Regions from separate parts of the Paenibacillus sp. 102 genome, predicted to be linked through region 2. Evidence: a T-box and tRNA genes for the amino acid it is inferred to sense, from the RefSeq annotation. Region 2 holds a T-box; the other holds one or more tRNA genes.

Region 1 (15,154 bases), on a different contig from region 2:
CCATAGCGTAAGCTAGTAAGATCCCTGAAAGATGATCAGGTTGATAGGTTCGAGGTGGAAGCATGGTGACATGTGGAGCTGACGAATACTAATAGATCGAGGACTTAACCATATAATATGAAGCACTGTTATCTAGTTTTGAAGGAATATACCTTCATAAGTCTGGTAATGATGGCAGAGAGGTCACACCCGTTCCCATACCGAACACGGAAGTTAAGCTCTCTAGCGCCGATGGTAGTTGGGACCTTGTCCCTGTGAGAGTAGGACGTTGCCAGGCTAATATTATTCCGCAGTAGCTCAGTGGTAGAGCTATCGGCTGTTAACCGATCGGTCGTAGGTTCGAGTCCTACCTGCGGAGCCATTATGCTTCCATAGCTCAGCTGGTAGAGCACTTCCATGGTAAGGAAGAGGTCACCGGTTCAAGCCCGGTTGGAAGCTTGCGAAGAGTATTACAACTTTTGGCCCGTTGGTCAAGTGGTTAAGACACCGCCCTTTCACGGCGGTAACACGGGTTCGAATCCCGTACGGGTCACCACTTTTGGAGGATTAGCTCAGCTGGGAGAGCACCTGCCTTACAAGCAGGGGGTCGGCGGTTCGATCCCGTCATCCTCCACCATATATAGTTTATAATGTCGGAGGGGTAGCGAAGTGGCTAAACGCGGCGGACTGTAAATCCGCTCCTTCGGGTTCGGCAGTTCGAATCTGCCCCCCTCCACCATTTTCAAAAAACAACCTGATAAAGGTTTATTTTTTTGAAAAGACAAGCATACTAGTAAGTATTGATGGGCTATAGCCAAGCGGTAAGGCAACGGACTTTGACTCCGTCATGCGCTGGTTCGAATCCAGCTAGCCCAGCCATTTACGAGCCATTAGCTCAGTTGGTAGAGCATCTGACTTTTAATCAGAGGGTCGAAGGTTCGAATCCTTCATGGCTCACCATTTTTGCGGAAGTAGTTCAGTGGTAGAATACAACCTTGCCAAGGTTGGGGTCGCGGGTTCGAATCCCGTCTTCCGCTTTTTTACTTCGGGGCCTTAGCTCAGCTGGGAGAGCGCCTGCCTTGCACGCAGGAGGTCAGCGGTTCGATCCCGCTAGGCTCCATTATAAATTAGAAAAAACCTTACATCAAAAGATGTAAGGTTTTTTGTTTATCCTGCCTAATAAGGACAAGTTTTTATTCATTTCATTTACAATAGAAAGATAGAATGAAATATACAATTTGGATGGAAGTGTGTTTAGATATGGGGAACGGAGGGATAGGTGTTGAAAATTGTTATTGCGTCTGATTCATATAAAGAAAGCTTACGAGCGATGGAAGTATGTAAGGCCATTGAAAAGGGATTTTCTAAAATTTTCCCTCAAGCTGAGTGTGTAAAAATACCAATTGGAGATGGAGGAGAAGGTACCGTCCAATCCCTTGTTGATGCTACAGGTGGAAAGATTATTTCACTTTATGTAACAGGCCCACTTGGAGGGCTTGTAGAGGCGTTTTATGGCATTTCCAAGGATAAAAGCACGGCGTTTATTGAAATGGCAGCAGCATCTGGATTACATCATGTTCCAGTTGAAAAGCGAAATCCTCTCATCACAACAACAAAAGGAACAGGAGAGCTTATATTAGATGCGCTAGATAAAGGCGTACAGCACATTATTTTAGGGCTTGGAGGAAGTGCTACAAACGATGGAGGTACGGGAATGCTCTCTGCCTTAGGTGTAAAGTTTTTAAAGAAGGATGGGCAAGTAATAGAACCCGTCGGTGGAAATTTACAGTCTATTGATTCTTTAGATTTATCGCAATTAGATTCCCGTTTAGCGCATGTAAAACTAGAAGCAGCGTGTGATGTAGATAATCCGTTAACAGGACAAAAAGGAGCATCTTTTGTATTTGCAAAGCAAAAAGGTGCTAGTAGAGAAATGATTGCACAGTTAGATGATAACTTAAAGCATTATGCCTACCTATTAAAACAGCAGTTACATATTGATGTGGAAAAGGTTTCAGGTGCAGGAGCAGCAGGCGGATTAGGCGCTGCAGTTGTTGCTGTACTGAAAGGGGAATTAAGAAAAGGAATTGAAATTGTATTAGACTATACAAATTTTGATGAACACATAAAAGAAGCGGATCTTGTTCTTACAGGTGAAGGAAGAATAGATGTACAAACGGCTTATGGAAAAGCTCCAGTTGGAGTTGCTAGACGTGCAAAGAGGCTGCATATACCCGTTATAGCTATTGGCGGTTCGATGCTCTCTAATCACATTGCAGTTTATAAAGAAGGAATAGATGCTGTATTTGATGCCACACCAAGTCCAATGACACTAGAGGAAGCATATATAGCAGCAAGAGAAAATATAGAAATGACTGCACGGAATATCGCATCCGTATGGAAAATAGCTTCAGAAAGACGTCTCTAATTATAGGAGACGTTTTATTTTTAATTATTTATGAGTACATGTGTAATGTTTTTTTAGAAAAAGGTTCATTTTATACATAAAATAGATGTGGAATATAGATTTTTCTATAGATATGAATGAATAAGGTGTATATACATACAAAAAAATGTCGAGTTGAGTCAGAGTATATAAAAGATTTAAAATATTTAGTGAAGGCATAAAAGGGGGAGACTATCTATGAAGAAAGAAATTTCAATCGTTGGAGTTCCAATGGACTTAGGGCAAATGCGTCGTGGGGTTGATATGGGACCAAGTGCAATTCGTTATGCGGGAGTAATTGAAAGAATTCAAAATATTGGGTATGACGTAGAAGATATCGGAGACCTATGTATTGAAAGAGAACAGGAAATAGATGAAAATACAAAATTAAGAAACCTTACGCAAGTTGCACATGTTTGCGATGAATTAGCAGGTAAGGTTGATCATATTATAGAAGAAGGTCGTTTTCCACTTGTGTTAGGTGGAGATCATAGTATTGCTATTGGAACACTTGCAGGTGTAGCAAAACACTATAAAAATTTAGGGGTTATTTGGTACGATGCACATGGGGATTTAAATACGGAAGAAACATCACCTTCTGGAAACATTCATGGTATGTCACTTGCAGCAAGCTTAGGTTATGGACATCCTTCACTCGTTAATTTATATGAAGCGTATCCTAAGATTAAAAAGGAAAATGTTGTTATTATTGGTGCGCGTGCATTAGATGAAGGCGAAAAAGATTTTATTCGTAAGGAAGGAATTAAAGTATTTACAATGCATGAAATTGATCGTATGGGTATGACGGCTGTTATGGAAGAAACAATTGCTTATTTATCCCATACAGATGGTGTTCATTTATCATTAGATTTAGATGGACTTGATCCACATGATGCGCCAGGAGTTGGGACACCTGTAACTGGTGGACTATCGTATCGTGAAAGCCATTTAGCAATGGAAATGTTAGCAGAGGCTGATATTATCACATCTGCAGAGTTTGTTGAAGTAAATCCAATTCTAGATGAGAAAAATAGAACGGCAACAGTAGCGGTAGCTTTAATGGGTTCTTTATTCGGTGAAAAACTAAAGTAAATGTAAGAAAAGCAGCTGAAATGCTGCTTTTTTTATTTTAAAATGAGAGTATAATAATGAGTTATATTATACTACTCTGCACAAAAAAGTTCGACATCTTACCAATTTCCACCAAGGTGGTAACGTCGTTTGTAATTGTCGTTTCGTTCATGTATGGTATAATTAACTAGTTGTTGTAAATACATACAGATAGAGCAAAATAATAATATTTCAGTATATAAATAAAATTGCTCATAAGTAGGAGGAAGGGTTAGCATGCCTTTTGGAGATATGAACCTTTTGAAATATCTCAGTACGATATTAGATATCGCCGTTGTGTGGTTTGTTATATATAAGCTAATTCTTGTAATCCGAGGCACAAAAGCTGTTCAACTTTTGAAAGGGATTACAGTTATTATTATTGTTCGTATATTGAGTTATTTATTTGAATTGCATACGTTGCAGTGGCTCACAGACCAAGCTTTGACATGGGGATTTTTAGCGATAATTATTATTTTCCAACCGGAGCTTAGACGCGCGCTTGAACAATTAGGAAGAGGAAGCTTGTTCTCACGTGGAATTGGTCAGGAAGAAGAAGAGCATGAAATCGTTGCGAATGCTGTGGCAAAGGCAACCGAATATATGGGTAAACGACGCATTGGTGCGCTTATTACACTATCTAGGGAAACTGGAATGGGAGACTATGTAGAAACTGGGATTCCATTAAATGCGAATGTTTCATCAGAACTACTTATTAATATTTTTATTCCAAATACACCGCTTCATGATGGAGCAGTTATTATGCAAGGAAATACGATTAAAGCAGCAGCTTGCTATTTACCATTATCGGAAAGCCCGTTCATATCAAAAGAATTGGGAACGCGCCACCGGGCTGCGATGGGAGTTAGTGAAGTAACTGATAGCATTACAGTAGTTGTATCAGAAGAAACCGGCCAAATTTCTTTAACTAAAAATGGAGAATTGCATCGTGATTTAAAAGTCGAACAGTTGAAAGAAATGCTTTTGGCAGAGTTCAGTGGAAATGTGGGAACATCTTCTTCATCTTTATGGAATTGGAATTGGAGGAGAAATCGTCATGGATAAGCTAATGGAGAACCACTGGTTTTTAAAAGGAATTTCATTACTATTGGCGTTCATGCTTTACATGTCAACGAATTTGTCAGACAAAAATACGACAGCGAATAAGAGTGCATCGCCTTTTCCAACGGGAGATATAACAGAAACAGTATCTAACATTGTAGTGGCAGTAAACTACGATGAAGATAAATATATTGTAAACGGCATTCCAAAGTATGTAAAAGTGAAATTGGAAGGGCCCAAAAACGTGATTACTGCAGCAAAATCCCAACGGGAGTTTGGTGTATCTTTAGATTTACGTGGATATTCTACTGGAACATATGATGTTCCTTTAAAATATACCGGGATGGAAAACAACTTAAAAGCAACAGTTCAACCAGAGAAAGTTAAAGTTACGATTCAAAATAAGGTGAAAAAATCATTTCCTGTGGAAGTGAAGTATTCAAATGAGAATCAAATGCCGGGTGGTAGTATGGGGGCAAATCCAACGATTAAACCAGGGGCTGTGGAAGTTACCGGTACAGAAGAGGAACTAGCAAAAGTTGCGCTTGTCAGGGCATATATTGATTTGAAGGGGATAACAAAAACAGTAACAAAGACAGCCGAGATTGTACTGTATGATGAAGACGGACGGAAGTTAGACTTACAAGCAACACCGTCTAAAGTAAATGTTACAATCCCAGTTTCAAATCCAACCGCGACAAATAACATTGAAAAAACAGTTCCGTTAACTTATGTGAAAAAAGGAAGTGTGCCGGAAGGGTTAGTTGTTACAAACATCAGTGTCGAACCAAAGGAAGTGACAATATCAGGTCCAAAAGATGTTTTGGACAATATAAAGTCCTTGGAGGGCGTCGAAGTAGATCTTAGTAAAATTACGGAGTCTACAACATTCGATGCCTCTGTTTTATTACCGAAAGGCGTAACAAATGTAAGCCCCAGCCAAGTAAAGGTTTCTGTCGAAGTGCAAAAGCAAAAAAGTACAAAGAATAAGACAATCGACGGTATTTCCATACAAAAAAATGGACTGTCAGATGAATTCACTTTACAGCTACTTTCTCCACAAGATGGAAAGATAAGCGTTGATATTTCAGGAGAAGCAAGTATAGTAGATAAAATAACAGCAGCACAAATAATAGCTTCAATTAATCTACAAAATCTATCTCCTGGGACGCATGATATTCCAATTCAGGTTAGTGGTCCTAATGGTGTTTCAATAGAAGCAAAACAAAAAAATGCGAAGGTAACTCTTGTGAAGAAAGAAAAACCAGATCAAGAAGTACAAGGTAAGCCAGAGCAACCAGATTCACAAAAAGATAAAGAGACTGAAACAGAAAAACCAAAAGAAGAAGATCAAAACAAAGAACCTGAAAAAGAGAATGAAGAAAAACAAGAGGAAACTCAAAAACAAAAAGAGCAAGAAAAAGGAGCGAATAGCAATGGGTAAATATTTTGGTACAGATGGTGTGCGCGGTGTCGCGAATGAGGAATTGACGCCTGAATTAGCGTTTAAAATTGGACGTTTTGGAGGGTATGTATTAACAAAAGATACAGATCGTCCAAAAGTTATTATCGGTCGTGACACACGTGTATCTGGTCATATGCTAGAAGGTGCCTTAGTAGCAGGTCTATTATCAACTGGAGCAGAGGTTATGCGCCTTGGCGTTATTTCAACTCCTGGAGTTGCTTATTTAACAAAAGCATTAGATGCACAAGCAGGTGTTATGATTTCAGCATCTCATAACCCAGTACAAGATAACGGAATTAAATTCTTCGGTTCAGATGGATTTAAACTAACTGATGAGCAAGAAGCCGAAATTGAGGCTTTATTAGATAAAGAAGTAGATGAATTACCACGTCCAACAGGAACAGAACTTGGACAAGTGAACGATTACTTCGAAGGTGGACAAAAATACTTACAATACATTAAACAAACTGTAGAAGAAGATTTCTCAGGCTTACATATTGCTTTAGATTGTGCACATGGGGCAACATCTTCTTTAGCACCATATTTATTTGCAGATTTAGAAGCTGATATTTCTACAATGGGAACTTCACCGAACGGCATGAACATCAATGATGGAGTTGGTTCTACACATCCAGAAGTTCTAGCAGAACTAGTAAAAGAAAAAGGTGCAGATATTGGACTTGCATTCGATGGCGATGGAGACCGTCTAATTGCAGTAGATGAAAAAGGAAACATCGTTGATGGCGATCAAATCATGTATATTTGTGCGAAGTACATGAAAGAAACAGGTCAGTTAAAACATAACACAGTTGTTTCAACAGTTATGAGTAACTTAGGTTTCTATAAAGCGCTGGAAGCAAACGGTATTACAAGTGATAAAACAGCAGTTGGTGATCGCTATGTAATGGAAGAGATGAAACGCGGCGGTTATAACCTTGGTGGTGAACAATCAGGTCATATTATCTTACTTGATTACATTACAACCGGAGATGGAATGTTAAGTGCACTTCAGCTTGTAAACATTATGAAAATGAAGAAAAAACCATTGTCTGAGCTTGCAAGTGAAATGACAAAGTTCCCACAATTATTAGTGAACGTTCGTGTAACAGACAAAAAATTAGCATTAGAAAATGAAAAAATTAAAGAAATCATCCGTGTGGTAGAAGAAGAAATGAACGGAGATGGACGTATTCTTGTTCGCCCTTCTGGAACAGAACCACTTATTCGTGTAATGGCAGAAGCACCAACACAAGAGATTTGTGATGGATATGTCCATCGTATTGTAGAAGTTGTGAAAGCTGAAGTTGGAGCTGAATAATTCGGTAGTTTTATACAAAAAAGGAGCACAAAGCGTGCTCCTTTTTCATATGTTTTATAGACAATGAAAAGTTTTCATTGACGGTTTATGTTGTTTGTTATAAGATTGTCTTGTTCTTTTTCTCAAAGTAAATATAGGAATTATGAAAGCGCCAGAACTACAAGTTGTGTAGTTGACGAGGAGGAGTTTTATCGAGATTTCGGCGGATGACTCCCGGTTGTTCATCACAACCGAAAGCTTTTACTTAAATCACAGAGGTGACTCGGTGGACAAAGGTAAAGGTTTGATGAGAGAAAAGGAACGGATAAATACTAGCTGTATAAGTATATACGGACTGAAACCAATCGAGAGGAAGGTGAAAGCCGTTACAGACTTACAGGGCTAGCAATATGTAATCCGTTTTTTATATATAAATAATGGGATCGGACTATGTCGTTACATGTTCGCAGAGCAATGTAAGCATTTGTAACGGCGACTAAACATGTGTGGAATCGTAGGATTTATTGGAGATCAGGATGCAAAGGAAATTTTATTAAAAGGTTTAGAAAAGCTAGAGTACCGTGGATATGATTCAGCGGGTATTGCAGTACAAACAGAGAACGGTGTTGTTGTATACAAAGAAAAAGGCCGTATTGCAAAACTTCGTGAAATCGTAGATGGGGACGTAGCGGCAAGCGTGGGAATCGGTCACACACGCTGGGCTACACATGGTGTTCCAAGCACAGTAAACGCACATCCGCATCAAAGCACATCAAAACGCTTTACGCTAGTTCATAATGGTGTAATTGAAAACTATGAATTAGTGAAAAAAGAATATCTTCAAGATGTAACGTTTGTAAGTGAAACTGATACAGAAGTTATCGTGCAGCTTATGGAACAGCAAGTAAGCACAGGATTAAGTGTAGAAGATGCATTCCGTAAAACGTTATCCATTTTACATGGTTCTTATGCGATTGGATTACTTGATGCTGAAAATCCAAACATGATTTATGTTGCTAAAAACAAAAGCCCGCTATTAGTAGGTGTTGGTGACAACTTTAATGTTGTTGCGAGCGACGCAATGGCGATGTTACAGGTTACAGATCAATTTATCGAGTTAATGGATAAAGAAATGGTAATCGTAACACAAGAAAGTATTACAATTAAAAACTTACAAGGTGAAACGATTGAGCGTGCACCGTTTACAGCGGAATTAGATGCAAGTGATATTGAAAAGGGAACATATCCTCATTTCATGCTTAAAGAAATTGATGAGCAACCACTTGTAATCCGTAATATTATTCAAAAGTATCAAAATGAAGATGGCGAAATTGAATTAGATGAAGAGATTCGCAGTGCAATTTTAGATAGCGATCGTATTTATATTATTGCATGTGGAACAAGTTATCATGCAGGTCTTGTTGGAAAGCAGTTTATTGAGAAGTTTGCGAAATTACCTGTAGAAGTACACGTAGCAAGTGAATTCTCTTACAATATGCCATTATTAACAGAAAGACCATTCTTCATTTACATTTCACAAAGTGGTGAAACTGCAGATAGCCGTGCAGTACTTGTACAAACAAATGAAATGGGTCATAAAGCATTAACAATTACAAACGTACCAGGTTCTACGCTTTCTCGCGAAGCTGACTATACACTGCCTCTATACGCAGGACCAGAAATTGCAGTTGCTTCTACGAAAGCTTACACAGCTCAGCTTGCAGTGCTTTCAATCCTAGCAGCTGACATTGCGAAAGCAAAAGGTGAAGTTCTTGATTTCGATTTAACACATGAACTAGGTCTTGTAGCGAATGCAATGGTAGTACTTTGTGATCAAAAAGAAGAAATGGATGCACTAGCAAAACAATTTTTAGCAACAACACGCAACTGCTTCTTCATCGGACGTAGCGTCGACTTCTTCGTAGGATTAGAAGGGGCGTTAAAGCTAAAAGAAATCTCTTACATCCAAGCAGAAGGATTTGCTGGTGGAGAATTAAAACACGGTACAATCGCGTTAATTGAACAAGGTACACCAGTTATCGCACTTGCTACGCAAGAGCACGTAAACCTTGGGATTCGTGGTAACGTGAAAGAAGTAGTAGCACGCGGAGCAAACCCATGTATCATCTCAATGAAAGGTTTAGAAATGGAAGGCGATAGCTTCGTACTACCAGCTGTACACGAAGCATTAGCACCGCTTGTAGCAGTTATTCCATTACAACTTATCTCATACTACGCAGCGCTTCACCGTGAGTGTGATGTTGATAAGCCACGTAACTTAGCTAAGTCGGTTACGGTTGAGTAAGAGATTTAGAGAAATAATTTTATTTGTGGCTTTGAAATAAAGTCGTACCGTTTATAAAAAAGATGCACCGTTTTACCCCTTTAGATATTTTTGTCTAAAGGGGTGTTTTTATGTCCAAAAGAAAAAGAACATCTGAAATTGAAAAGTGGATTAAACAAGGGCGAGGTTCAGGTATAGGTCCAGATTAGCAGCTTTAGTTGAAGATTCAAGATGTTTCATCATTGGGTAGATCAACGAGATTAAAGGTATCAAAACGAAGCGTCAGCATGAATTTTTATCAGACTTGGAACGAAACCACTTTTACTTAACAGAATTTTCGTATTTATAGATAGATATCAGAGAGAAATTCCCTCTATTACTTCAAATAGTACCTGTATTATTTCAATGATATATTTCCTGAAGAGGTTTCCAATTGAACTTTATAATCCCCGCTCCCAGACGTTCCTTTTGTTTCTTTTTTCCCTTGTTGATGATTATCCAATACGATGCCGACTGAACATCTCCCGCTGTTAGATTTGAGGAGTAGCGTGGCATCTGGTTCATCCCCATTCAAGGAAACGTCCACATTTCCACTTGTTGTAGTAACGTAAACCTCACTATGAAAGTGAAGGAAGTCAAGTTTTACGTTACCACTACTTCCATTAACTTGCAGGTTGTGTGTTTGCAGCTCTTTACCAATGACGCTGCCAGAAGAGCCATTGACTATGATTTCTCCTGTGAATTCAGTGGGAATTCGAACTTCCAATTGGGGCATCCGGTCGATTTTAAACAGACGGGTTATATCATGTTTTACTTGAATCATTATTTTTCGTTTCCCCTTATTCATTAAAATTCCCGGACCATTGTCGTATAAAAGTAAGTACGCTTCCAATTCATCTATATCCGCTGATACTACATTTATCTTTGTGCTTCCATGATCTATGTGAATGGTATCTATATCTTTAAGGGAAGCCATTTGAAAGTCTTCACTTTCCAAACCTTCCGTACAGGCACTTAAAAACATTACAACAAGAATAACCGACATGACCATAAAGTATTTCTTCATCTTTCAACACTCCTCTCGTTGGATACCATTATAGAAGGTGACGTCACGTTAATTTCAAGTTTTATATAGATTTATTAATGAAAATTTAAAAAAGTCTAAAAACACTTGAAGTTTACGTTGCGTCATTTTGTATACTGTTTAGTAACTACTATATATATCCATTTTGATTTTTCGACATATAAGTCGCGGCTATGGATAACAAAAGCTGACATGTACTCGTTTTTTCTTTGTTTTCACTTGGCATGGTGCACAGGAAAAGGTTCTAACCGCTTCTATGTATGAACGGATGCTCTCTCTCACCTAAAAGAAGGGTTTTATAGCTGTTTTTTAATTTGTATCTATATATTTAGAGATATATAGATACAAGAGAATAGGAAGATAGGAGGTTTTTAGATGAAACAGGGAGATATTATTATTTATGGATGCGTCATTATAGGTGCAGGTATTGGACTGACACTGGATAATGCGTTTCCTGGTGTACTGATTGGCTTGGGAGCAGGATACTTACTTAAAAATCTTTTTCGTAAAGAGGAATAAATGTGGAATGAATAAAACAATTTCAAACGATAGAGTCTTAACATACAGAAAGGTAGGTTTATCAATTGATACACATTAATAAGGTTGGGGAGCTGACAGGTGTTACAGTAAGAACACTGCGTTACTACGATCAAATCGGATTATTAAAACCAGCATCCAAAACAGAGGGTGGCCATCGTTTATATACGAATGAAGAAATAAAAAAACTACAGCAGGTTCAATTTTTAAAAAAGGTTGGATTTCCGTTACATGAGATTAAGAATATGCTCGCTTCCAGTGCGTGGGATTGGTCAGATAGTTTAAAGAGTCAATTATCTTTTGTAATAAAAGAACAGGAAAATTTAAAGGAAATAGAGTTATCCTTACGGGAAATGATACATGGAATCGCGATTGAAGGAGAAGAGAACTGGATCGCGATTCAGAAGATTATGCAATTATCCAGTAAAGATAAGGAAATACAGCAGTATTATCGTGAATCTGTATTTAACGACAGAGAAATAAAACTATGGGAAAAGGTTCCCAATATGACAAGTGATAGCTCTGATTCACTAGAATGGATTGCTCTGATAGGTCAATTAAAGCGTTATATGGAGGACGGTCCAAAAGCACCCAAAGTCCAAAATATCATTAGAAGAATGGATGAAAAGCGCTTAGAGGAGTTTGAAGGTGAGGATGAATTTTTAGATAAGCTGTGGGAAATAAGGATGTCGCCAAAGCAATCAGAGAAACTGAGATTATATCCAATTGACCAGGATGTGCTCGAGTTTATGGATCAGGCATATACCATTTTCATGACTAAAAAGAATAATTCTCAAAAGGAATAAGGGGGGGAGAATGGTGAGTACAGAGCTACTTCTCCTAATAGGGGGATTGGCCCTATTGGACATGCTAAGCCCTACCATATTAGGGGTAACAGTTTATTTGCTTCTAACCGATAAAGAGAGACTTACCAAACGTTTATTGGTTTATTTATTGACGATAGCAGGATTGTATTTTGCTGTTGGAGTTTCACTTATGTTAGGATTAGATTTCTTGCTTGAGATTATTTCTGGCATATTTCAAAATCGAATCGTAAGCTGGACGTTCTTTATTATTGGGCTGATATTGTTCATAGCAAGTTTTTATGTTCCAACAAAGAAAAGTTCAGACCTACCTGCACCAAAATCAAAAAGCATTTTTTCAATGGTTGCTCTGGGATTCACTACTACATTAATTGAAGTAGGTGCTGCATTCCCTTATTTTGGAGCAATTGGCATAATGACTACTTCTAATCTATCGTGGGTGGAGTGGTCTTCTATTTTAGCGGGATACAACTTTATCATGGTGTTGCCTTCCCTCGTGCTACTTCTCTTCTATCTCCTGTTTGGGCGGTGGATGCAAACACTTCTCGAGAATCTTCGAGTGAAAATTACTAATAATACAGGATCAGCCCTTTCGTGGATTATGTGTATAGTTGGACTCATTCTGATTTTTAATAGCCTGGATTATTTGTAGGATGTTTGAGTAACAAAGGCAAAAAATGATTAAACTTTTTTATAAAGACCAATTTTAATTCTGCTGGAGAAGAATCCATTTTGATCAAACTTTTTTCAAAATGGATTTTATTGATTTATCGTAAAATATGGGTTTAGGAGGCATTTTTGATCGAACTTTATTTCAAAGCTACAAGATGTAGATTTGAAATAAAGTCACGATGTTTTTAAGAAAGACGCGAAGTTTATAAAAAAATGCGATGCTTTATCATACTTCATTCAAAGAATTTTATTAACTAAGTATTCATAAATTGCAATCAAATCCTTTTGTTCCTTTCTCAACTTATACTAGTATGAGTTGTGTTTGGGACGATATTGAAGAAAATAAATTAGAACTAACAAAAAAACTCTGTAAAAATTATTACAGAGTTTTTTGCTAATTATTTATTGTTTTGCATATCGAATACGAATGTTATCATCCATATGATAAATTTGTAATGTGTTTCCATCATAGTTTTGTATCTTATACATTACACTGTCATTTGTTAACTTCACTTCTTGACCGTCTTTCAATGCTTGTGTTACTTTTAACGATAACTGGAATGAAGGAACGTCTACCTCATATGTTCCTGTTAAGAAGTCTCTCTTCTCCGGGTAACTACCATTAGCATAAGACTCAAATGTCTTATCACCTTTTAGAACTAACGTAGTTTTCACTCCACTACCAAAGTCAATACCCCAATTCCCTACGATTTCTGTACCATCTTTAATGTAATTCTTCATGTTTGTATAGTTAATTCCTAACTCTTCAGATGTACCAACTGTTCCTACGAATACACCAGTTTTAGCTTGGCTTTTGTCTGTCTCAGATTGACTAGAGTCTGTAGATGGGTTAGTTGAAATAGAGCCACTAGAAGAACTAGAAGGTTTATCTGTAGTTGTACCACCTTTTACTTCGGCTCTTAACTTATCGAATGTAGGTTTCCAAATACGTTTCGCTTCACTTAGCTTTGCATTTGCTTTATCTAAGATTTCCTTATCAGTTTCTAAATTGAAACCTTTACTGTTAAATAACTTCTCTATTTCACCGAATGTTTCTCTTAGTTTAACTGTAGCTTTTTCAATCTCTTTTTGGTCGTCTTTATGATTTGTTGGTGCATAAATTTTCTCTATCTTATCAAATACTTTATAGATGTCTTTAATACTATCTAATACCTCTGCTTTTGACTTACTTCCGTTTCTCATATCTTTTACAGAAGCATCATAGTAATCAAAGCGTCTTAACATATCTTGTTCAATGTCTAGTAAATATTGTGCATAATCTTCATCTAAAACTCGAACCTTTTGAACATCTTTACTATCATCTTTCGAATTGGAAGATTTTTCATTTGTTTTAGACTCTTTACTTTCTGACTTAGCTGAACTTGTTTCTTCCGTCTTAGTTTCCTTACTTTCTTGTTTACTAGATTCAGCATTTGTTTTTTCTTTGTCCCCAAATAAACTACTACAAGCTGACATAGAAAATGCTAATCCAGATGCTAGTAAAATTTTACCTGTACTTCTTTTTAAATTCTTCATATGATTCTCCCTCTCAAAACATAAAACAGATGCGCTTTAGCCCCTTTAAAACTAGAAGACATACCCCTTCTATATTTATCCTAAAATACCTTTCTATGTATATTATTTTACAAGGAATTACAGATATGGTCAAAATTTATTCTAAATTTACGATGTTCATAAAACAGATGTGATGCTTTATTCCTTCAAGTAAAAAATTCTAAGTGAGTTTTGATTAAACTTTTTTATAAAAATCTCATACTTAGTTAAAAAGATTAACTCCATTTTGATTAATCTTTTTTTCAAAATGGAGTTTTTGTTGTTGCTGTTAAATAAGGGTTTGTGACTTCATTTTTATCAAACTTTATTCTAAAGCAACAAGATTTGAAATAAAGTTGCACCGTTTCCACCCCTTTAGATATGATTATCTAAAGGGGTGTTTTTATGTCGGAAAGAAAAAGAACATCTGAGATCGAACAGTGGATTAAACAAGGTCGAGGGACTGGTATTGGAGTAGATTATAAACCTTGGTTAAAGATTCAAGATGTATCTTCAAAGGGTCGTTCAACTCGTTTAAAAGGAATAAAAACAAACAGAAAGCATGAATTTCTGTCGGATTTGGAAAAAAAATATTTTTATTTAACTGAATATTCGAACTCTGTTGTTGATATCCGAGAACAATTTCCTTTATTACCGTTAGAAGAAACCATTGTTATTACAAATGAGTTAGGTATAAATCATCCTACTGACCCTAAAACTGGTATTCCGATTGTGATGACAACGGATTTTTTATTAACAGTTAATAAGGGATACAATGTGACTGAAGTAGCTCGTACAATCAAAATGAAGGATGAATTACTGAAGGAACGTGTACTTGAA
Region 2 (15,154 bases):
ATATTTACTTTACCTGGTGAACAAATTCAATTTACAGCAAAACCAAGTGACTTACTAGAAAAAGCAAAAAAAGATACAACACGAAATGTTGTAGTCATTACAGCAAACCAAATACCAGTTGGAGTTTTTGCATTGCAATCAGGAGCAAGGGTAGCTGAATACACAGATAATCCGAATGCTTTACTTTTAATTGCCTTTTCTATCAATTATGAGAAACAAGGAAAAGGGTATGCCCAAAAAGGATTAGCATCGTTGCATGACTTTGTTGCATCCTATTTTCCGAATAAAAATGAAATTGTACTAGCTGTAAACGAACGGAATATACCTGCTCAAAAGTTATATTTAAAAGTAGGCTTTGAAGATAGAGGTCAAAGAAGAATGGGCCCGATTGGAAGACAACTTGTTTTATATTTACCATTAGAAAAGTAAATAATTATAGTAAAAAACCTTACTCCAAAAAATATTTTATGCAGTAAGGTTTTTTATTTGTTACGATATGGGTGGAATAATATTTTGTAAAGATGTAAAAATGAAACAGAAATGAAGGAATTCGTGAATGTATCAAGTAAGAAAATAGAATTTAATTGGGGGAAGAGTCATAAAAACTGGGATTGCGGTCTTTCTTACAGTTTTAGTTTGTGACTTTCTCAATATCCCTACAATTTTTGCTGTTATTACAGCAATTGTAACAATTGAACCGCCGCAACAGACTCGATAAAGAAAGGATTGATTCGCTTTCCGGCTTCAACGATTGGTTCGGCATATGCGATGACATTTACGTTTTTATTTGGTCACCAAGCTATTTCGTATGCGTTGGCAGTGATGTTTACAATTGTAACATGTCAAAAATTTAAATTGCATGCTGGTACGTTAGTTGCGACCTTAACCGCGGTGGCAATGATACCAGTTACTGCGGATCATTATTTTTCAACTTTTCTTGTTCGATTAGCTACGACTTCAACAGGAATTATCGTATCCACACTAGTAAACTTTCTCATTTTACCTCCGCATTATACGAAAACGATCGTAAACTGCAAAAATGAACTGTTTATGAAAACAGCCAATATTATGGAGGAATGGTCAAAGCAAGTTAGCCAAGGAGAGGGTATCGAAAAAGAGACAGCAAGAGAGCTTAAGAAGCTGACGGCACTTTTACAAAAGGCTGTTCAATTTGTTCATTATGAACAAAAGGATTGGAAATATCATCGTCATACGAAAAAAGAAATGCGTAGATTTTTAGCTATTCAAAAACAACTTCACATCTTGCAGCAAATTATTTATCACCTTAAAAATTTAACAAGTACATATACAAAAAAATGTAGATGGTCCCAAAAAGAAAAAGAAGCGCTGCGAGGTGTAATTATATCTATGATATCGATATTGCGGAATAATTGTTATGAAATTGATTTTAAACATTACCGACTTATCGATGAACTGGATCAACAATTTTGGAATCATAAAAATGATTTAGCGGAACATAAACCACATGATTATCATCATCATTTTTCAAGTGAAGCTATTATTTTATTTGAAGTATTATCAATTCATGACATGTTAGAAGAATTAGAACGAGTTTGTAGAAAATATGAAGAAGAAAGAGAAGGCGTTCCTAAGTAAAGGAGTGTCTTCTCTTATGATATATTTCTTTATACATATCGTTTTGAAACAATGAACTCTACAAGTGGAATGACAATGAATGAAGAACAAAGTGCAATAAACAAAGGAAGGTTTTGAACATTGTCAAGTGAGTATAAGGCAGAAAATCCTTCTGACCAAATTAATAAAATAAACATAATAACAACTAATACAAAATACCCAATTTTGAAACTTTTAGATGTAATGTGTTGTCCCATTTCATCTTGACTTTCTTCTGACACACCGTTTGGATCTCCCCATGTAATATGATTTATTATGTAACTAATTATTAAAGAACCACCAAAAATAGTCCCTCCTAACATAGCTCCTCCAGTTACATATTTATATGTTCCATGTATGAATACCCCAAGTAATGATAGTAGAGAAATTAGAAAAATAAACTTCTTCTGATTCAATATAGTTCCTCCTTTACAACTAACTGTAAAAAACTCTTTACAATTATTAGTATAAAAATGGTAGAGGTTAATGTCAAATATATTTTACACAAATAGATAATCTTAAAAAACTTTACAATTGATTTCTCATTTTAGGGACAAATATAAAAAACAAAAATGAAAAAGATTTTTATTTGGTTTGAATGTCAAAGTGATAAATCGCATATATTGGGAAGGGATGTCAGATTAAATTGGGGGGTAAATATGTCCATACTTTTAAAAGCGGGTGCAGACGCTGGAAATAATGGTTTAAAATTAATGGTAAAAGGCCAAAATCCGATTTATATTCCAAGTATATATTCACTATATATTGGGGAGACGACAGGTTTATTGGATGAAGAAGATGTACCGATAACTGAAGTGGAAAATCATATTGATGTAACTATAAATTCACCATCTCTCATGTTAAATAATGTACGTTACATTGTTGGGCAAAAGGTTATCAATGATCAGTTAAAAGGGACAGAAGTAGAGAAGAAGTCTGATAAATCTACAGATGAATTAATGGTTCTAACGATTTTATCAGGTTTAGCAATTAGTGCTATGCGTCATAGTCCGAAATTAGACCATATTAATATTCGCTACGATTTATCAGTTGCTCTTCCAATGCAAACTATTACGCAAGAAGTAGCAGCAGAAAATGCGAAACGTTATATGGGAAATCATAAAGTTACTTTTCATTATCCAAACGGAAGAGATGTAACGATAAATGTCTCCATTGAGTATTGTAAATGTTTGCCTGAAGGAGCATCTGGAACTTGGGGAATCGTATACGATGAAGATGGTAATGTCTTAAAGCACAAAGTCGAAGGTGAAAAAAATAAAACAACTGAGATTGATTTCGTTGACAAAACATTATTATCTTTTGATATAGGTGCTGGCACAACTGAAGAAGTAGTTTCATTTGGAGTGAATTTTAGACCACAATTAAGTAAAGGATTGTCCTATGGAGTGAAAGAAACTTTATTGCAGATTATTACAAGATGGAATCGGAAGCATCCAACAAAAACGATAGATAGTATTACAGAGTTTAATCAAATTTATTTAAATGAGAAACACCCAAGGCATGCAATGCTAGTAGAAGAGTCACAGCAAGCATTTCTAGGATTGGCTGCACGAGTTGCAACGGACATTATTAATAAAATTGATGATATGAAAGATGATCCATATGTATTTATTTATGGTGGTGGAGCGGTTATCATTAAAAATAGCTTGGAACTTATTTTAAAACAAAAAGGCCGTTTAAAAAATGTAACATTTGTAGATAACCCTTTATTTACAAATGCACGCGGATTATTAGTTTACACATGTTCACCACGATATAGAGAATATAAACAAAAAGAATTAGGGTTTACGAATCTAACAATTAGTTAGTTGGTGTGAGTATGCGGCGTAAGAAGTATAAATGTGGTGATCGGGTAAAAATATATTTAAATAAATCTGTATCTCCTGAAATGATTACTTGGATTAATAAGCAATCTGATGTAACAAACTTTTTTTTATACGGTGTGCAGCAACTATTTAAACAAGTAGGGGATATTGATGTATCAAAAACGTTACCAAGCAGCCATGTTTTTTCCGTTTACATTGAACCTACTTCTATGTTTAAAATTGAAGTAAATCCTTTTAAAAATGTAACCCAAAATGTAACCGTGAGAAAGAAAGAATCGACTGAACGTGTAGAAAATAAGCCGTGGGCATTAACTGATGAAATAGATTGTCCTTTTTTTTAACACATATGAAAGAATATTTAAGGCCTTCCACTGTACATATGGATTAAGTGGGAGGCCTTTTTTGATTTTGCAGGTTACACGTTTTGAACAACAAAAGTTACCGCATTTGTTTTTAATTGAATTGATGTATCGTTACGCATGATGTTATACGTCAAATGGTTAACTTCTATATGGATTTCTTTCCATCCCTTATACATATTTTTAAGTGTATTCAGCACGATTTCAGTAGAAAGATTTATTTCTATTAATGCGTCTAGTTCTTCATTCGTTGCTAAATCGATTTCTTGAACACTAGAATTTACAATTAGACAATTGACGCCGTTATGTTTTGTCCCACGTTTCATTGATAAGAGTACTTTTTCAAAGGATTCTTTTGTCTGAACGTGTTCTAAACTCGACACCGCAATAATGTAATCATAATTTTCAGGCTGAATATCATAATTTTCAATTTCAGTTTTTATTATTTCGATTGCGTCAAGTACATGGTGTTCTTTACTATTTTCTTTTAACTTTGTTAATGCAGAGTCTAGTAAATCGACACATGTAACTTTTCCGCCATTATTGAGTATCTTTTGTGCGATTGGAATACTATTTCTTCCGACACCAGAACCGAGATCGAGTACTTTTACTTGCTTTTTCCCTTCAAAATAACTCATCATATCCATTACTGTTTTTACTGGCTTGTGAAGCCAAGAGCCGGCCTCGAACAATTTGTATTGCTCATAACAAAGGTCATGATACTTTTTTTCTTCTTGTCTAATGTACGCTATTCGATTCATTTTTTCACCTGCGATTTCTTATAATGAAATGGATACGTTGGGCTGCCTTTTATCTGTGTTTTCATTCGAAATACGCCACCAGCATTTGGATAGGCTTTTAATTGATTGGGATTCATTCTTGTTCTAGCAGTAGTAATATATAATTCTGTTAAGTCTGGCCCTCCAAAAGTACAGGAAGTCACATTGAGCGCTGGCACAGGAACCGTTAACACTTTTTCACCACTTATTGGATCCCATCTTGTGACTTTAGCTCCGCCCCAATGTGCAATCCACAAACAACCTTCTTCATCAATTGTCATGCCATCTGGTAGTCCATCATCATTAGGAATAGTAATGATATATATTGGGTTATTAATTGTTCCAGTATGTATATCGTAATCAAAACAAGTAACTGTTTTAGTAGGTGTATCAATGAAGTAAAGATATTGATGATCAGGTGACCACGCTAAGCCATTGGATGTATTTACATTTTCTAGTTGTTTTTTCACACTACAATCCGTATCCAAGAAATATAAAGAACCTGCTTCGTTAATCCCATATAAATCTGTCGTTCCTGCCCAAAAACGCCCAGCAGGGTCACATTTTCCATCGTTAAAGCGGTTTTCTAGTAAATGAGGCTCTGGGTCATGAATAAGCATTAGTTCCTCTGTTTCAAGATTAAGAGAATGGAAACCGCGCTCCATTGCTAATATAACTCCGCCAGATGCATCTGGAACGATACATCCAATTTGTTGGTCAAATGAAATTTCACGATTTGTATTCGTGATCGGATTATATATAAACAACTTTTTTTCTAAAATATCAACCCAGTATAGTAGGTGTTTCTGCTCATCCCAACAAGGACCTTCACCTAATCTGGCTTTAGCATCGATAACTAATTCTAATTTTCCTAGCAATGTATCCTCTCCTTTCTGCACAACTAACCAATATATATTCGCTAAAAAGGATTGAATATCCTTTGTTATGGAAAAATTTTACAATTGAAACTTTGTAATTTTTTTTATGTAAAATAACTTATAAAAAAATGGCAACGAAGAGAAGAGTAGTTAAGAATGATTACATACAGAGAACTCCAGTAGCTGAGAAGGAGGAGTAAGAATCTTAATAAAAAAAGACTTGGAGCTGCGCATGGAACTAATAGATTTAGGGATGATGCGACGGGTTTTCCCGTTATAGAGATAGGGTATAAGCAAATTTTGCCGTACTTGAAGAGATTAATATGGTGACATATTAATAAACTGAGGTGGTACCACGAAGTGAACAACTCTCGTCCTCAAGATGAATAATCTTTGGGGTAGGAGTTTTTTTATTGTATTTAAAAAGAAATTGATAAACAAAAAAATTATACCGAGGTGAATTATATACATTGGGCGTATCAAATAGCGCATGAACTGATTCGAAAACACCCAAATAAAGAAATGTTTGTATGTGCATCTGGAATTAGTCCTTAATGGATTGAATTCCAAAACCAAGCGAATCATGTTGAAAACTGATTCCATCATCACTTAATATTATTTGATACCATTTTGTACAGGCGAAGAAATTAAGTGTTTACTAGGCAATACAAGGATTTTTTTAGTAAGTGATAAAAAATATGGTAGTATATGTTTACAAAGAGACTATAAAAGAAGGTTATAAGAAAGGAATTAGCAAATGGTTAAAATTATGATTGTGGAAGATGATCCTAAAATCGCAGAATTATTATCTTCTTACATCGAAAAATATGGGTATCAAGGAATTGTTATCGTCGATTTTCAACGCGTATTAGATATTTTTTTACAAGCAAAACCAGACTTGGTGTTATTAGATATTAATTTACCAAGTTTTGATGGCTATTATTGGTGTAGGCAAATTCGCGCTGTTTCTACGTGTCCCATTTTATTTATTTCAGCTCGTGAAGGTACGATGGATCAAGTCATGGCTTTAGAAAATGGCGGGGATGATTATATACCAAAGCCGTTTCATTATGAAGTTGTAATGGCGAAAATTCGTAGTCAACTAAGACGTGCATATGGAGATTATGCACCAAAAATAGAAGAGCGAATGATTGAGCAGCAAGGACTTACTTTGTTTCCAGAGCGCTTAGTATTACAATTGCGCAGTCAAGAAGTTGATGTAACAAGAAATGAAGCAATTTTGTTAGAGATGCTAATGAAAAATTATCCGCGTGTTGTAAGTAGGGAAGTATTATTAAATAAGCTTTGGGATAGTGAATCTTACGTTGATGATAATACGTTAAGCGTCAACACAACGCGTGTTCGTAAAAAACTCCAAGCATTAGGAATTCGAGAGGCGATTGAAACAATTCGAAGTGTTGGTTATCGTTTACATATTACATGGGAAAATGGTGGGGGAAAATGATAAAACTGTTTCTGCGAGAACATATTCCGCTTTTATGTTTTACAGCTTTCCAGCTCATCGCTATTTTTCTTGTGTATTGGTTTGATGGCTATCGCCATGTAACCACCGCGCTTTATGCAATGTTTTTAGGAGTATGTTTTTTACTTGCCTATTTATTATATCGCTATTTTGCTCATAAGTCTTTTTATGAAAGGTTAGCAAACCCAATGCAATCATTAGATGAATCTGTACAAAAGTCTGACTTTTCCCCTTTGTCAACTGCATTACATGAGTTATTAGAAGTACAATATCGGCACTACCAGAATCAGTTACAAGTGCAGGAACGCAAAAATGAAGAGCATTTGACTTTTATGAATCAATGGATTCATCAAATGAAAACACCTTTATCTGTTATTGAATTAATGACACAAGATGAAGTTGACCCTCGATTTGAGAGTATTAACGAAGAAGCAGATAAACTAAAAAAAGGGTTAGAAATGGCTTTATATGTTGCGCGTCTAGAAACTTTCACACAAGATTTCTACGTAGAAAGAGTGCAATTATATAATTTAGTAAACGAAGCAATACATGAACATAAGCGTTTTTTTATTCGGAATTTTGTATATCCAGAAGTCAAAATAGAAAAAGACATCGTTGTAGAAAGTGACGCGAAGTGGCTTCGATTTTTAGTTGGTCAAATTTTATCTAATGCAATTAAGTATTCAGCCGGTAGTAGAGAAAAAATTATAATAAAAGCATATAATGTAGATAAGACTGTCACCTTAGAAGTAAGAGATTTTGGAGTAGGTATACCAAAACAAGATATGCCACGTGTGTTTCAACCTTTCTTTACAGGAGAAAATGGTAGAGATTTCAAAGAGTCTACTGGGATGGGATTATACCTCGTATATGAAATTGTGAAACAGTTAGGACATAAAGTAGAAATACATTCTGAAGTTGAAAAAGGTACAACTGTACGAATTATTTTCTATATCTCATAAAAAGCTGATGAAATAAACTTTTTCATCAGCTTTTTTTAGAAATCTTACAAAGTTGTAAGGTAAATGAAAGACGAATCAATATGAGATGTAAGATAACTCCTTTACACTTCAAACTAAGCAGGATAAATGAAGGGAGAATGTGATATGGAAATATTGCAGGCGAAAGGAATTAGTAAAGTATATAAGGGGAAAGTTCCTTATAAAGCTCTTGTTGATATTGATTTATCTATTCAAGAAGGCGAGTTCGTTGGTATTATGGGACCGTCTGGTAGTGGGAAAACAACATTGTTAAATATGGTATCTACGATTGATTCACCAACATCAGGAAACATTTTAATAAATGGTATGAATCCTTTTCAGCTGTCATCTGAAAAACTAGCGTTATTCCGTCGACAACAGCTAGGATTTGTTTTTCAGTCTTTTAATCTTCTTAGTACGCTTACTGTAAAAGAAAATATTGTGTTGCCGATGACGTTAGACGGGATGTCTGTAAAGGAAATGAATAAGCGGGTGGGAGAGGTTGCAGAAAAATTAGGCATTCTCGATATTTTGCATAAAAGAACATATGAAATTTCAGGTGGTCAAGCACAGCGAACCGCAATTGCTCGTGCAATCATTCATAAGCCACAATTATTATTAGCGGATGAACCTACGGGAAACTTAGACTCTAAGTCTTCGAATGATGTGATGAGTATGTTAGAAGAACTGAATAAGAAAGAACATGCAACGATGATGCTTGTTACTCATGATCCATATGCAGCAAGTTATTGTAGTCGCGTTATCTTCATTAAAGATGGTGAATTGTATAATGAAATTTATTGCGGTGAAAGTAGACAAGCTTTTTATCAAAAAATTATGGATGTTCTCTCGTTGTTAGGAGGGAAAAGACATGACTTTTCGTCAATTCGCATTTAATAATGTTTTCCGTAATAAACGGACATACGCCGCTCATTTTTTAAGCAGTACATTTTCTATTATGATTTTCTTTACATATGCGCTTTTATTATTTCACCCTGATTTAACTGGTGAGTTAAAATCGACAAGTGAAACGATAAGTGAACTTGGTACAATTGGATTTAAGATCTCACAAAGCTTGATTTTTGTGTTTTCATTTTTCTTTATCTTATATTCAGTAAGCTCATTTTTAAAAACACGTAAAAAAGAGTTTGGCATTTTAATGATGCAAGGAATGTCTATAAGACAGTTGAAAAAGTTAGTGCTCATTGAAAATATGTTAATTGGATTTGGTTCAATCTTTATAGGCATTATGATCGGCCTTATATTTTCCAAATTGGTACTACTCATTAGTGCGAGTATTTTAATGATTAACAATGGATTACCTTTCTATATTCCAACTCAAGCAGTATTATTAACTGTTATTACATTTCTTTTCTTATTTTTAATTGTATCATTGTTTACTTTTAAAATGATAAAAGTAACAGAGCTTGTGGAACTCATTCAAGCAGAAGAAAAACCAAAACCTGAACCGAAAGCTTCTATTATTTTATCGCTTCTATCATTTGTTAGTATCAGTTCTGGATATGGAATCGTACTTTATATTAACTTTAGAAGAATTATCTCTTTTCCGTTACTAGGATTAGGTGTGTTATTGGTTATAATCGGTACTTATTTTCTGTATACACAATGCAGTGTTTTTCTGTTGCAAGCTGCCAAAAAGCGAGAATCTTTATTTTTAAAGAAAACAAATATATTGACGTTTTCAGAGCTAATATATCGAATGAAAGATAATGCAACGATGTTTTTTATTGTGTCTATCATTTCGGCAGTCGCGTTCACCGCAATCGGAACTACCGCTGCACTTGGAAATAAAGAACTGTCAAGAATGACCAATCCGTATACATTTACGTATATGAGTTTTGAAGAAAATAAGATGGAAAATGAGCATCTTTCTGTAATTAAGAAATCTCTTAATGAGGCAAATATTCCTTATCGAATGGGCTCTGCCTCTACTAAATATACAGAAAGCAATGTTTCTGTTATGAAATTAAGTGAATATAATGACCTTGCGAAAGCTCTTGGTTTTCAAAGGGAAACGCTTGATAGAGAAGATGAGATTTTGTTAGTCCCAGGATGGATAGCACAAAAACAAGAGTTTAAAGATGGTGAATTTAAAAAAGAAATTGAAGTGATTCATGGGGATTGGATGAAAACATTTCATGTAAAGAAAGCTGTAAAGAACTTAGTTCTACCACATGAAGTAGGAAATACTTTAATTGCAGTACAAGACCAAGTATATGATAAAGTTCCATTCATTGCTCGTGAGGATATCACGTTCTCTAAAGAGCGTATTTACGGATTTGTTGTAGATGATTGGATGAGAACAAAGGAAATTTCACATCAATTAATTAGCATACTGGGTAGAGAGAGTGGAGAGCGTAGTTTTTATTTCGAGGCCCTAACATTGCAGTGGTTACAAGCGAAACAAACAAATGGATTGTTACTTATGGCAAGTGTTTTAGTGGGAATTGTCTTTTTTACATTTGCAGCGAGCTTTATTTATTTCCGTTTATATACAGATTTAGACCGGGATCAACAACAATATAAAATGATCTCAAAAATGGGATTAAGTAAGCGAGAACTAAAAGGTGTTGTAACAAAACAGTTGTTAATCATGTTCTTTTTACCAATTGTTGTTGCGGTAATTCATACTGCAGTCGCATATACCGCACTGCAACAATTAGTGGATTTTTCTATTTTAAATAGTTCAATTATCATCTTAATTTCATTTGTATGTATACAAATCTTGTATTTCTTTATGACTCGTTGGCGTTACTTACAAAAACTTTATAGGACTATGGATCAGTAAAATATGACTATTAAGTTTTGATTGTATCAAAGGTAAACGGAAAATAACCATAATGAGTATACTTGAAAATTAATTTAGACAATGAAAGGAGTCATAATGAGAAAAACAATATCTTTTTTTATATTAATTGTCCTGATTGTCATAAGCCTAAGTGCTTGTTCTTTCTCTGAAGAAAATAAACAGCCTGCGAACGGGATCGTAATGATTGGGGATGAACAATATACTTTACCTATTTTTGAACGTTATAAAGAAAATATAAAGGAAAAAGAGGTGTTTGAAGTAAAAACGGGTGCCGTAGATGAAAATAAAGTACTCATTATAGATAAATCTACAGCTCAAGCTATGATAAAAGCTAAAATTTTGCGGACGAATGATGTAAATAATCGTTCGGATTCTATTTCAATAAAAAAATTACCGGATATTCCTAAAGGGAGTTCGCTAATATTTACGCATAAAGATGAAAATCATATTACGAGTATCGATTTAAACAGTAAAGAGATACCTGTTTCATATGACAGCGATGCTTGGATTGGAAACTCTCGTGATTACAAATCTCAATGGTACCTTATTGTTGCGGAAAATGATGTATATAAAGAAATAAAAGCTAATGAAACAAAATTGCAACTCATTCGCTTCAAAAAGTCATTAGGATATGAAAAACCTAAGATGTCAACAGATAATACAATTGTAATTGAATATTTAAAGTTAAAAAGACAAGTCAAAGATTTTCATAAATTAATATCGGTGAAATTTATTACTTTTGAGGATGAGAGCTAACAAGAGAATAGTCAATAAAAATTTATCAACTATGTAATACTGCATAATTGATGGACAATTCAAACAATATAGTTTACAGTATTTTTAAGTTAATACATGTGATAGAGAATTGGAGATCCACACTATATAACCTTTGCAAATTGCGGAGGTATATCTTTGTGGATCTTTTTCTATTACATAAAATCTAGTTAAATGAAAGCGTTTTATTTTAAAAGGAGAAAAAGAAAAGGGGATGTAAAATGAAAAGATTATTTTGGGGATTATTAATTTTATGCTTTATCGCTTCGAGTGTAATGCTACCGATGCCAACACAAGCAGAGGAAGGAAAGCAAAATAACAATCCTATTATTTTAGTGCATGGCTTTACAGGATGGGGCAGAGATGAATTATTGGGTGTAAAGTATTGGGGCGGTGTACATGATATACAAGAAAACTTAAAGAGAGATGGATACAATGTATATACTGCCGCTGTTGGACCGTTATCAAGTAATTGGGATCGTGCATGTGAGTTATATGCTCAAATTAATGGTGGAATAGTAGATTATGGGACAGCTCATGCTGAAAAGCATGGACACGATCGATATGGGAGAACATATTCAGGGTTTGTTCAAAATTGGAGTGAGACAAATAAGGTTCATTTAGTAGGACATAGTATGGGTGGTCAAACGATACGTACGCTCGTTCAATTATTGAAAGAAGGAAATCAAGAAGAAAGAGAGTATGCAAAAGAACATGCGGATGTGAAAATGTCTCCGTTGTTTCAGGGGGGAAAATCATACGTTCATAGTGTAACGACATTGGCAACCCCTCACAACGGGACAACTCTTGCGGATGGAAGTCTACTTTTGCCTGCTGTAAAGCAATTACTCGTCGCAACAGCTGGAATTGGAGAAAATAATAATCTAGCATTATATGATTTTAAGTTAGATCAATGGGGAATTAAAAAGAAAGCGGGAGAATCATTTTATCAATATTCAAACCGTGTATTAAATAGTTCTATTTTGAAGGATACGAAAGATATAAGTCAATGGGATTTAAGTACAGATGGAGCAAAGGAACTGAATGACTGGGTAAAAGCACAACCAGATGTATATTATTTTTCTTACAGTGGACATGCCACACAGGCAGCCCCTATAACAGGGCTTCATTTTCCGCACCTTACCATGAATAAGGCATTAATGGGAAATGCGGTTTTCTTAGGATCATATGCAAGGTATGAACAGAATCGTACATTCATCAATTCATCTTGGTGGCAAAATGATGGTGTAGTGAATACAAACTCAATGGTAGGACCATCGACTGATACAATTATAAATAATAATGGCGCAGCGGAGCTTGGAAAATGGAATCATATTGAGACAAAACAAAACTGGGATCACCTTGATATGGTAGGACTGAGTATTTCGGATTCGTTAGGATTTTCTGATATTCATGCTTTTTATCGAGATATTGCTGAAAAGTTATCCAATTTACCAAAATAACTGTCTTCATATTTATGTTGAAAGATAAAAACTCCCTCCAAATATTTCGAGGGAGTTTTCAATTCATGAATTACCTCGTACCTTTGGAGTATAATGGAGTTAACATTAAAATAGCATAATAGTTTGAGGTGATAATATGAGGGTTAATATGGTGATATCTGGATATGGAGCTGTTGGAAAAGAGTTTGCAAGATTGGTATTTGAGAAAACTTCCTATATAAAAGAAATGTACGGCATCGAACTGATCTTTACTGGAATTATTGGGAGTACAGTCAATCTTTATAATGACAAAGGCTTACATATTGAAGAATTATTAACTTATGGTACTGGTTCTTATGCATTAGAAAAATATATCAAACCACATCCACTTGATAAAAGTGAAAAACTTCCTCTTGGTACTGTATTAATAGAATCAACACCAACTAATCTTCAAACTGGTAAACCAGGAAGAACATACATTGAAACAGCGATTGAAAACCATATGGATGTAGTAGCTATTTCTAAAGGCGCACTTGTTACTGCGTGGAAAGAAATAAATGAAAAAGCAAAACTAGCAAACGTACGTATTCGTTATAGCGGTGCAACTGCAGCGGCCCTCCCTACATTAGATATTGGACAAATTAGTTTAGCAGGGTGCCAAATTGAACGTATAGAAGGTATTTTAAACGGAACAACAAATTATATTCTTACAAAGATGTACGAAGAAGATGTAACATTCGAGGAAGCATTGCATCAAGCACAGCAAAAGGGAATCGCTGAAACAAACCCATCATTAGATGTAAGCGGAATGGATAGTGCCTGTAAATTATTATTGTTAGCGAATAGTCTATTTCAGTCAGAATACTCTCTTGATTACGTAAGTATAAATGGGATAGAGGATGTTACAAAACAAGATATAGAGAAGGCGAAAGAACAAGGTAAATCTATAAAACTAATTGGAGCGGCATATAAAGATCATTCAGGAAATCTGAAACTTGAAGTATGCCCGCGTGAAATAGAGAAAGAACATCCACTGGCTCATGTGAATGGAACAGAAAAAGGAATCACTTTTCATACTGATGCGATGGGAAAAGTTACTTCGACTGGGGGAGCTTCAAGCCCGAGAGGAGCAGCAGCTGCAGCTCTGAAAGATTTAATTAATTTGTATCGAAAAGATGTTTGATGAAAAAAATAGTTGTGAACCAGACGAAATAACTTGACAAATAAATATTTTTATGTTATAATAAAAAATTAATCATTTGAACAATTATCCTTAGCGTGATACATTTTAGTAAGTGAAATAACTTCACTAATTTATGTATCGAGGGAGACGTGTAATATGAAAATAGAAGACGGTCTAGCGGTGTTAAAATTAAAAATTCAAGAGTTCGAATTAAATCCCACGTTACTTTGGGATGAAAAAGAAGCTATATTAATCGATACTGGTATGCCAGGCCAATTAGAAGGGATTCGTGATGCAATGATTGGTATTGGTGTGCCTTTTGAGCAATTACAAGCAGTTATTTTAACCCATCAAGATATAGACCATATTGGAAGTCTTCCTGAAATACAGCAGAAGGCAGACCATTCTATTGAAGTATACGCACATGAATTAGACAAGCCGTATATTGAAGGACAAGCGCATTTAATGAAAACGGATCCAAGTAAAATGAGTAAAGACCAATGGGAGGCACTTCCAGAGGTTATGCAATTTCTATATAAAAATCCTCCGAATGCAAAAGTAAATCGGACATTAGAAGACGGAGGAAGACTATCATTTTTCGGAGGCATTGAAGTGATTCATACACCAGGGCACACTCCCGGACATATTAGTTTATATAGTGAAAAATATAAAACATTAATTGCGGGTGACGCGATGGTATGCGTTGATGGAAAACTAAGAGGGCCAGTTCCGCATACGACACCAGATATGGAAACAGCTACAGAATCGCTTAGAAGATTTTTAGAATTTGATATCGATAGAGTAATTTGTTATCACGGTGGTGTTTGTGATTCGAATGTGAAGGAGCAAATTAAGAGGTTAGTAGAAGAAGATAGATAACATTTGTGCACCTTTATATTATAAGTGCTGAATTTACAAATACTATTTGATAGTATTCTAGAATATGTTATGATTAATATCAAAG

The links. A T-box is a leader RNA that pairs with one kind of tRNA and senses whether it is charged. The one in region 2 lies ahead of AAIE21_RS11980 (lysine--tRNA ligase), so its partner is inferred to be a tRNA-Lys.
Region 1: it has a tRNA-Lys gene. The T-box ahead of AAIE21_RS11980 (lysine--tRNA ligase) is inferred to sense a tRNA for this amino acid. The anticodon was not compared.

The regions. Positions count from the first base shown of each region.
Region 1 covers NZ_JBCGHT010000015.1:86,854-102,007, reverse strand. The annotation lists partial or broken rRNA gene AAIE21_RS23290 (23S ribosomal RNA) at 1-112, shown strand, start outside; rRNA gene rrf (5S ribosomal RNA) at 162-277, shown strand; tRNA gene AAIE21_RS23280 (tRNA-Asn) at 287-361, shown strand; tRNA gene AAIE21_RS23275 (tRNA-Thr) at 366-438, shown strand; tRNA gene AAIE21_RS23270 (tRNA-Glu) at 461-535, shown strand; tRNA gene AAIE21_RS23265 (tRNA-Val) at 541-616, shown strand; tRNA gene AAIE21_RS23260 (tRNA-Tyr) at 635-718, shown strand; tRNA gene AAIE21_RS23255 (tRNA-Gln) at 784-858, shown strand; tRNA gene AAIE21_RS23250 (tRNA-Lys) at 864-939, shown strand; tRNA gene AAIE21_RS23245 (tRNA-Gly) at 945-1,016, shown strand; tRNA gene AAIE21_RS23240 (tRNA-Ala) at 1,027-1,099, shown strand; gene AAIE21_RS23235 (glycerate kinase) at 1,262-2,407, shown strand; gene rocF (arginase) at 2,624-3,517, shown strand; gene cdaA (diadenylate cyclase CdaA) at 3,773-4,600, shown strand; gene AAIE21_RS23220 (CdaR family protein) at 4,593-6,041, shown strand; gene glmM (phosphoglucosamine mutase) at 6,034-7,380, shown strand; partial or broken gene AAIE21_RS23210 (hypothetical protein) at 7,667-7,849, shown strand; gene glmS (glutamine--fructose-6-phosphate transaminase (isomerizing)) at 7,862-9,664, shown strand; partial or broken gene AAIE21_RS23200 (heteromeric transposase endonuclease subunit TnsA) at 9,775-9,989, shown strand; gene AAIE21_RS23195 (DUF4097 family beta strand repeat-containing protein) at 10,041-10,709, opposite strand; gene AAIE21_RS23190 (hypothetical protein) at 11,103-11,246, shown strand; gene AAIE21_RS23185 (MerR family transcriptional regulator) at 11,312-12,070, shown strand; gene AAIE21_RS23180 (GAP family protein) at 12,081-12,740, shown strand; gene AAIE21_RS23175 (DUF3994 domain-containing protein) at 13,163-14,296, opposite strand; partial or broken gene AAIE21_RS23170 (TnsA endonuclease N-terminal domain-containing protein) at 14,720-15,154, shown strand, end outside.
Region 2 covers NZ_JBCGHT010000003.1:535,862-551,015, reverse strand. The annotation lists gene AAIE21_RS12015 (GNAT family N-acetyltransferase) at 1-429, shown strand, start outside; partial or broken gene AAIE21_RS12010 (aromatic acid exporter family protein) at 584-1,617, shown strand; gene AAIE21_RS12005 (hypothetical protein) at 1,647-2,051, opposite strand; gene AAIE21_RS12000 (ParM/StbA family protein) at 2,295-3,464, shown strand; gene AAIE21_RS11995 (hypothetical protein) at 3,476-3,823, shown strand; gene AAIE21_RS11990 (class I SAM-dependent methyltransferase) at 3,898-4,602, opposite strand; gene AAIE21_RS11985 (SMP-30/gluconolactonase/LRE family protein) at 4,599-5,498, opposite strand; T-box leader at 5,624-5,880, shown strand; partial or broken gene AAIE21_RS11980 (lysine--tRNA ligase) at 5,964-6,050, shown strand; gene AAIE21_RS11975 (response regulator transcription factor) at 6,256-6,963, shown strand; gene AAIE21_RS11970 (sensor histidine kinase) at 6,960-7,943, shown strand; gene AAIE21_RS11965 (ABC transporter ATP-binding protein) at 8,088-8,858, shown strand; gene AAIE21_RS11960 (ABC transporter permease) at 8,833-10,770, shown strand; gene AAIE21_RS11955 (lipoprotein BA_5634 family protein) at 10,867-11,547, shown strand; gene AAIE21_RS11950 (esterase/lipase family protein) at 11,841-13,028, shown strand; gene AAIE21_RS11945 (homoserine dehydrogenase) at 13,165-14,190, shown strand; gene AAIE21_RS11940 (MBL fold metallo-hydrolase) at 14,347-15,069, shown strand.